2 regions of the Comamonas koreensis genome follow, and region 1 is predicted to be linked to the other one. Evidence: riboswitches for the same ligand, from Rfam matches in the RefSeq annotation. Region 1 holds a riboswitch; the other holds the start of a gene.
What was found. A riboswitch is a leader RNA that binds a small molecule or an ion and turns the genes downstream of it on or off. The one in region 1 is predicted to bind S-adenosylhomocysteine.

Region 1 (4,419 bases):
CGTGGTCTGGAACCACCTGTTCGAGCGCTGGGAAGCTACCCAACCCACCCGTGGGCGCGGGCTGGGCCGCCGCATTGCGCATGCGCTGGGCATGGAAGGCGGTCTCGTCTTCATGCTCGTGCCGCTGTTTGCCTGGTGGTTCGAGGTCAGCCTCTGGGATGCGCTGGTGATGGACATCGGCCTGCTGCTGTTCTTCCTGGTCTACACCTTTGTCTTCAACTGGTCGTTTGACCGCCTGTTTGGCCTGCCGCAATCGGCACAGTAGGGTCGGAAAGCACAACGGGGCGCCGTGTTACCACTGGCGCCCCGTTGCTGTTAATGGCTGTGCTTTAGCGCAACCAGGCAATCATCAGCTGCAGCACAAAGGCATTGATGATGTCGATAAAGAACGCACCTACCAGCGGCACGATCAGGAAGGCCTTGTGCGAGGGCCCGTACTGGCTGGTGATGGCCTGCATATTGGCCACAGCCGTCGGCGTGGCGCCCATGCCAAAGCCGCAGTGGCCGGCGGCCAGCACGGCGGCGTCGTAGTTGCGGCCCATCGTGCGGAAGGTGATGAAGACGGCAAACAGCGCCAGCGCCACGGTCTGCACCGCCAGGATGAGCATCAGCGGCCCGGCCAGATCGGCCAGCTCCCAGAGCTTGAGCGACAGCAGCGCAATGGCCAGGTAGATCGACAGGCCGGCGTTGCCGAACACGTCGATGGCACGGTCAAACACCTTGAAGCCAAAGCCGTAGTCGAGCACATTGCGGATCACCACGCCGCCGCCCAGCGCCCAGACAAAGGTGGGCAGCTGCAGCATCGTGCCCTGGGTGGCGCTGGTCATGAACTCGGCAAAGGCCAGGCAGCCGGCAAACAGCGCCAGGGTCTCGATGGCGGCCTCGGCGGTGATCAGGCGCGGGGCGGTATTGGGCGTCTCGAAATTGGCGACCTGGCTGCTGTCGTTGCCTGGGGTGTGCTCACTCACTTCCTTTTCAGCCAGCGTGCGTGGCTGGGCCAGCTGGTGGCGCGTGATCAGGCGCTTGGCCAGAGGGCCGCCCAGCAGGCCGCCGATGACCAGGCCAAAGGTGGCGCAGGCAATGCCCAGCGCGGTGGCGCCGCTCAGGCCGTATTGGTTCTCCAGCACCGAGCCCCAGGCGCCAGCGGTGCCGTGGCCGCCCAGCAAGGTGATCGAGCCCGCGACCAGGCCAATGAGCGGATCCAGCCCCAGCAAGGTGGCCAGGCCCACGCCGACACCGTTTTGCACAAAGATAAAGGCGACGATGACGCCCAGAAACACCACCAGGCCCATGCCGCCTTCGCGCAGCTTGGCAAAGTTGGCGCTCAGCCCGATCGACGAGAAGAACACCAGCATGAAGCTGGTCTGCATGCCGGTGGCAAAGGCCAGGGTCAGGCCGGTGGCCTGGTGCAGCGCAAAGATAAGGGCGGCCACCACCAGGCCGCCGGAAACGGGCTCGGGGATGTTGAAGTCGCGCAGGAAGCGGATGTGCCGCGTCAGCCACTTGCCCAGCAAGAGCACGAGGACGGCAAAGATCAGGGTGTAGTAAGCACTGAAACTCAGATGCAAGGGAATTCTCCTCAAAGTGCAGGTCTGGACCTGTTTGAAAACAGAAAGCCGGTGTTGCCTATGGGTTGGCGTTGTTTGCCGGCAAAGCGCTGCAATATGGGTGAATGCTGAAGCATCGTCTGATTGAATAGGGCTATAACCAACAATGGTGAATGGTGTTTGTGGCTATGGACAAGCCCCTCTGCCTGTGCTTTGGCGCCCGGCCTGGCTTAAAATGCAGGGCCTTGTTCCAAGGAGCGCTGCAGCAGGCCGGTGGTACCCCCATCGCAGGCCTGTCAGGCTTGGGGCAGGTCGACGGGCATGCCGCGCATGGCCCGCATCAACGGCGCTCACCTGTTCTGTCTCTGTTTTCTGGTTTTCACAGGTGAGCCCCATGTCCGCGTCTGCTGCCCCCGTTTCCGTTCCTCCCATGCGCCTGTCGGGCCTGGAGCCCGTGTTTGTTGGCGAGGACAGCCTGTTTGTCAACGTCGGTGAACGCACCAACGTGACGGGCTCCAAGGCCTTTGCGCGCCTGATCCTGAACGAGCAGTACGAAGAGGCGCTGGCCGTTGCGCGCCAGCAGGTGGAAAACGGCGCCCAGGTGATCGATGTGAACATGGACGAGGCCATGCTCGACAGCAAGGCCGCGATGGTGCGTTTTCTGAACCTGATCGCCTCCGAGCCCGATATCGCCCGCGTGCCCATCATGGTCGACAGCTCCAAATGGGAGGTGATCGAGGCGGGGCTGCGCTGCATCCAGGGCAAGGGCATCGTCAACTCCATCTCGATGAAAGAGGGCGTGGACGAGTTCAAAGCGCATGCGCGCCTGGTCAAGCGCTATGGCGCCGCCGCCGTGGTCATGGCCTTTGACGAAAAAGGCCAGGCCGATACCTACGAGCGCAAGATCGAGATCTGCGAGCGCGCCTACCGCATCCTGGTTGACGAGGTCGGTTTCCCGCCCGAGGACATCATCTTCGACCCCAACATCTTTGCCGTGGCCACCGGCATCGAAGAGCACAACAACTACGGCGTGGACTTCATCGAGGCGACGCGCTGGATCAAGCAGAACCTGCCCGGCGCCAAGGTGAGCGGCGGCGTATCGAACGTGTCGTTCTCGTTCCGCGGCAACGACCCGGTGCGCGAGGCGATCCACACGGTGTTCCTGTACCACGCAATCCAGGCGGGCATGGACATGGGCATCGTCAACGCCGGCATGGTCGGCGTCTATGACGACCTCGAGCCGGTGCTGCGCGAGCGCGTCGAAGACGTGGTGCTCAACCGCCGCCCCGACGCCGGCGAGCGCCTGGTCGAAGTGGCCGACAGCGCCAAGAGCGGTGCCAAGGACGACAGCAAGAAGCTCGAATGGCGCGGCACGCCCGACAGCCCCAAGACGGTGAATGAGCGCCTGTCGCATGCGCTGGTGCATGGCATCACCGACTTCATCACCGAAGACACCGAAGAGGCCTACCAGGCCATCGTCGTGCAAGGCGGCGGGCGCCCGCTGCATGTGATCGAAGGGCCGCTGATGGACGGCATGAACATCGTCGGCGACCTGTTTGGCGCCGGCAAGATGTTCCTGCCCCAGGTGGTCAAGTCGGCCCGCGTGATGAAGCAGGCCGTGGCCCACCTGGTGCCCTATATCGAAGAGGAAAAGCGCCAGCAGGAAGCGGCGGGCATGGACGTGTCGAGCAAGGGCAAGATCGTCATCGCCACCGTCAAGGGCGATGTGCATGACATCGGCAAGAACATCGTCACCGTGGTGCTGCAGTGCAATAACTTCGAGGTCATCAATATGGGCGTGATGGTGCCCTGCCACGAGATCCTGGCCCGTGCCAAGGCCGAGGGCGCGGACATCATTGGCCTGTCGGGCCTGATCACGCCCAGCCTCGAAGAGATGCAGTATGTGGCCGGCGAGATGCACAAGGACGACTATTTCCGCATCAAGAAAATTCCGCTGCTGATTGGCGGCGCCACCTGCTCGCGCGTGCACACGGCGGTGAAGATTGCGCCCAAGTACGAAGGCCCGGTGCTTTACGTGCCTGATGCTTCGCGCAGCGTGAGCGTGGCCCAGAGCCTGCTGGGTGAGAACAAGGACCGCTACCTGCAAGAGGTGGAGGCCGACTACGACAAGGTGCGCACCCAGCACGCCAACAAGAAGAAAACGCCGCTGTGGACCCTGGCCCAGGCCCGCGCCAATGCCACCCCGGTGGATTTTGCCGCGCACCCGCCCGTCACGCCCCGCGTGCTGGGCCGCCGCGTGTTCAAGAACTTTGACCTGGCCGAGATCGCCCAGTACATCGACTGGGGTCCATTCTTCCAGACCTGGGACCTGGCCGGCCCGTACCCCGCCATCCTCGACGATGAGGTGGTCGGTGTGGAGGCGCGCAAGGTGCTGGCTGATGCCCAGGCCATGCTCAAGAAGATCATCGAAGGCCGCTGGCTGCAGGCCAATGGCGTGATGGGCCTGTTCCCCGCCAACCGCGTGGGCGACGACATCGTGTTCTACACCGACGAGTCGCGCAGCACCGAGCTGCTGACCTGGTACGGCATGCGCCAGCAAACCGAGAAGCAGGCGGTGGACAACGTGATGCGCCCCAGCCGCTGCCTGGCCGACTTTGTGGCCCCCAAGGAATCGGGCATCGGCGACTACGCCGGCCTGTTTGCCGTCACGGCTGGCATTGGCGCCGAGAAAAAGGACAAGGAATTTGAAGCCGCACTGGACGACTACAGCGGCATCATGTTCAAGGCCCTGGCCGACCGCCTGGCCGAAGCCTTTGCCGAATGCCTGCACCTGCGCGTGCGCCAAGACCTGTGGGGCTATGCCGCCGATGAGCAGCTGAGCAACGAGGAACTCATCAAGGAAAAATACCAG
Region 2 (4,419 bases), 960 kb from region 1:
CCGCAGGCCCGTGATGCCGCTGCGCGCCAGGCGCGCCAGCGCACTGGCAGCAACCCGGCCCAGCGGCGCGGCCACCAACAGGCCAAGACCGCACTGCCAGCCCGGTTTTGGCTGGCTCGGTGCGGGCAGGTATGGGGGCGCTTCATGCAGGCCAGCGGGCAGCGCCAGCGGTGGCAGCGCGCCTGTATGGGCTTGGGCCTGGCGCAGCAGCTGGGGCAGGCGGCCGGGGTGTTCGCCGGCTGCACGCCGCGCGCGCGCCTGCGCCACACACCAGCGGGCCAGTGCCAGGGCCGCTTGCACGCTGAGGATGGCGTTGTCTGCCCGCCAGGCGATGGGGTAGCCGGGCACCTGCAGCAGCCAGCCTTGGGCGCCATCGCGAACCAATTGCACATCCGCCGCGACCTCGGCCAGGCCGCCATGGCGGCCGCTGGCCAGCGAGACGCCAAATTTGGCAGGCAGGCCTTCCAGCGCGGTATCGGCCAGCAGCGCCTGCTGCAAGGCCTCGGCCAGTGCGAGTACGCCGTCACCGGGCTGGCACAGCGGGTCGATGACCAGGTTGCGCAGCTGCTCCTGGCGGGCATCGCCATCGAGCAGGCCCTGCGCGGCCAGCGCCGCCAGCAGCGCGCCATGCCCCGCAGGGGCGACGCCGCGCAGCTGGATATTGGCGCGGCTGGTCAGCTCCAGCAGGCCGGCGCCATGCTCGCTGGCCAGCTCGGCCAAGCGCAGCGCCTGCCCGGCCGACAGCCTGCCCAGCGGTGGGCGCACCCGCACCACCAGCCCATCGCCAGAGGCCATGGGCTGCCAGGCGCCAGGGCACCAGCCTTGGGTCTGTGGAAGGGGGGAGGGTGGGATGGCAAACATGGAGCAGGCGGCAGCGCAGTCGCAATGCCGGGGTGCTGAAGTGTAGCGAAGTGCCCGCTTGCTGCCGGCCAGCAGGCACAAACCACCCCGGTTTTTTGTCACAATCGGGCGCATGACGCTTGCTGCCCCCCGCATCCTCTTGGTGGACGATGATCCGCATATCCGCCGCTTTGTGCGTCTGGCCATGGAGGACGAAGGCTGGCAGGTCTTTGAGGCCGACAGCGCAAGGCGTGGCCTGATTGAGGCGGCCAGCCGCCAGCCCGATGCGCTGGTGCTGGACCTGGGCCTGCCCGATGCCGATGGCAAGACGCTGATCACCGAGCTGCGCGGCTGGAGCGGCCTGCCGGTGCTGGTGCTCTCGGCCCGCGACCAGGAGGACGAGAAAGTGGCGGCGCTCGATGCGGGCGCGGATGACTACCTGAGCAAGCCCTTTGGCGTGCCCGAGCTGCTGGCGCGCCTGCGCGTGATGCTGCGCCGCAGCCAGCGCAGTGGCGGCGAGCAGCCCGGCAGCACGGTGCACTTTGGCGATGTGGAGGTGGACCTGGCAACGCACGAGGTGCGCCAGGCGGGCGCTGCCGTACACCTGACGCCGATCGAGTTCCGGCTGCTGGCGGCGCTGATCGCCGGCCAGGGCCGGGTGCTGACGCACCGCCAGCTGTTGCTGCAGGTCTGGGGGCCGGAGTACCTGGACCGGCCGCACTACCTGCGCGTGCACATGGCCAACCTGCGCCAGAAGATCGAGGCCGAGCCGGCCCAGCCCCGGCACCTGCTTACCGAGCTGCAAGTGGGCTACCGTCTGGTGGGGTTACAGGGCTGATGCCCTTATAATCGCGTTCCATCCGAGGAGCGTTGCAGCGTTTCCCAGTCTGGCCAGGCGCCAGACCTCCATGGGGCGTGAGGCTCGGATTTCATCTCGCAACGACGCTCACCCACGCTTTCTGTGCGGTGAGATGGTTCTTCCCTTCTTCCGCGGAACGTGGTTTTTCATTCAATTTTTGGAGAAAACCATGAACGCTGCTGTTCGCTTCAATCCCGCTGACTCCGCGATTACCGATATTTCCCTGGCCGCTTGGGGCCGCAAGGAAATCAAGATCGCCGAAACCGAAATGCCTGGCCTGATGGCCGTGCGTGAAGAGTTCGCCGCTGCCCAGCCCTTGAAGGGCGCGCGCATCACCGGCTCGCTGCACATGACCATCCAGACCGCCGTGCTGATCGAGACGCTGACGGCGCTGGGCGCCCAAGTGCGCTGGGCCTCGTGCAACATCTTCTCGACCCAGGACCACGCAGCAGCGGCCATCGCCGAGACCGGCGTGCCCGTGTACGCGATCAAGGGCGAGTCGCTCAAGGACTACTGGGACTACACCCACGCGATCTTTGAATTCGGCGCCAAGGGCACCGAAGGCGAAGGCCCGAACATGATCCTGGACGACGGCGGCGATGCCACCATGCTGATGCACCTGGGCAAGAAGGCCGAGAAGGACATCTCCGTGCTGGCCAACCCCGGCAGCGAAGAAGAGAAGATCGTGTTTGCCGCGATCAAGGCCAAGCTGGCCGTCGATCCGACCTGGTACAGCCGCAAGTCGGCCCAGATCCTGGGCGTGACCGAAGAGACCACTACTGGCGTGCACCGCCTGAACGAAATGTCGGCCAACGGCTCGCTGCTGTTCCGCGCGATCAACGTCAACGACTCGGTGACCAAGTCCAAGTTCGACAACCTCTACGGCTGCCGCGAATCGCTGGTGGACGGCATCAAGCGCGCCACCGATGTGATGATCGCCGGCAAAGTGGCCGTGGTCGCTGGCTACGGTGACGTGGGCAAGGGCTGCGCCCAGGCGCTGACTGCGCTGCGCGCGCAAGTCTGGGTGACCGAGATCGACCCGATCAATGCCCTGCAAGCGGCGATGGAAGGCTACAAGGTCGTGACCATGGAGTACGCCGCTGACAAGTGCGATATCTTCGTGACTACCACTGGCAACAAGGACATCATCCGCCACGAGCACATGGTCGCGATGAAGGACGAGGCCATCGTCTGCAACATCGGCCACTTCGACAACGAAATCGATGTCGCATCGATCGAAAAGTACGAGTGGGAAGAGATCAAGCCGCAAGTCGACCACATCACCTTCCCCGATGGCAAGAAGATCATCCTGCTGGCCAAGGGCCGCCTGGTGAACCTGGGTTGCGCCACCGGCCACCCCAGCTTTGTGATGTCCAACTCCTTTGCCAACCAGACGCTGGCGCAGATCGAGCTGTTCACCCGCCCCGACGCCTACGAAGTGGGCAAGGTCTATGTGCTGCCCAAAGTGCTGGACGAGAAGGTCGCACGCCTGCACCTGAAGAAGGTCGGCGCCCAGCTGACCGAGCTGACCCAGGCGCAAGCGGACTACATCGGCGTGAAGAAGGAAGGCCCTTACAAGCCTGAAACCTACCGTTATTAAATTGAGCGGTAATCCCAGCGCCTGGTGACACCGTTGTGTGCCGCTAGGCGCTGCAGCCCTGTTGGGCATTTGTTGTGAAGACGGGCTGCTCCGCTTGGGCGGGCCAGCCGGTCGTTTTGATTGAAGGAACGCGCATGCGCGCAGATGTGTTTTTGGTGGAAACGGGCCTGGCGTCGACCCGCTCGCAGGCGCAGCGCCTGATTGCTGCGGGTGTGCAATGGCGCACCACCTCGCTGGCCCCCTGGATCAAGGTGGCCAAGAACGGGGACGAGATTCCAGCAGGCGCCCAGGTGGAGCTGCTCGATGACTCGGAAGCCAAGTACATCTCGCGCGGCGGCTTGAAGCTCGAAGGCGCGCTGGTGGCGACCGGCCTGGTGGTCCGGGACCTGCGCTGCCTGGACGTGGGCCAGAGCACCGGTGGCTTTACCGACTGCCTGCTGCAGGCCGGTGCCCAGCAGGTGATCGGTGTCGATGTCGGCACGGGCCAGCTGCACGAGCGCCTGCGCGCCGATGCGCGCGTGGTCTGTGTCGAGGGCTTCAATGCCCGCGCGCTGACGCCCGAGTCCTTGCAGGCGGCCTGCGATCTGGCTTTGACCGAGATCGTCTTGGAAGAAGAGGACAACGACACCCAGCCGGTGGCCCCTTATGCCTGGATGCGCAATGGCGGCCAGATCGATGAGGAATACGACGACAGCCAGGACGCCAAAGAGCAGGAGATCGAGGACTTCAAGGCAGAGCGCAATGCCAAGCAGCGCGCCAAGGCAGAAGGCACGGCTCCGGTCGAGCGCCGCCGCCGCGCCGGCACCGAGAACGTCGATATCCGCCCCGAGTTTGACTTTGTCACCGGCGATCTGTCCTTTATCTCGCTGACCCTCGTGCTGCCAGCGGTGGTGAGCGTGCTCAAGCCCGGCGGCCAGCTGCTGATGCTGGTCAAGCCCCAGTTCGAGCTGCAGCCCGGCCAGATAGGCAAGGGCGGCATTGTGCGCGACAAGGCCTTGTACGCCGAGGTGGAACAGCGCATCCGCGCCTGCCTCGCCGAGCTGGGCCTGGAGGTCAAGCAATGGCTGGATTCGGTCATCGATGGCGGTGACGGCAACCATGAGTTCTTTGTGCATGCCCA

Region 2: linked by a shared signal. The riboswitch ahead of ahcY (adenosylhomocysteinase) and the one ahead of metH (methionine synthase) in region 1 are both predicted to bind S-adenosylhomocysteine.

What each region holds. Positions count from the first base shown of each region.
Region 1 covers NZ_CP043575.1:426,273-430,691, reverse strand. The annotation lists gene F0Q04_RS02070 (PACE efflux transporter) at 1-265, shown strand, start outside; gene gltS (sodium/glutamate symporter) at 330-1,568, opposite strand; S-adenosyl-L-homocysteine riboswitch at 1,794-1,906, shown strand; gene metH (methionine synthase) at 1,942-4,419, shown strand, end outside.
Region 2 covers NZ_CP043575.1:1,388,576-1,392,994, forward strand. The annotation lists gene cobG (precorrin-3B synthase) at 1-861, opposite strand, end outside; gene F0Q04_RS06245 (response regulator) at 974-1,678, shown strand; S-adenosyl-L-homocysteine riboswitch at 1,697-1,795, shown strand; gene ahcY (adenosylhomocysteinase) at 1,869-3,299, shown strand; gene F0Q04_RS06255 (TlyA family RNA methyltransferase) at 3,434-4,419, shown strand, end outside.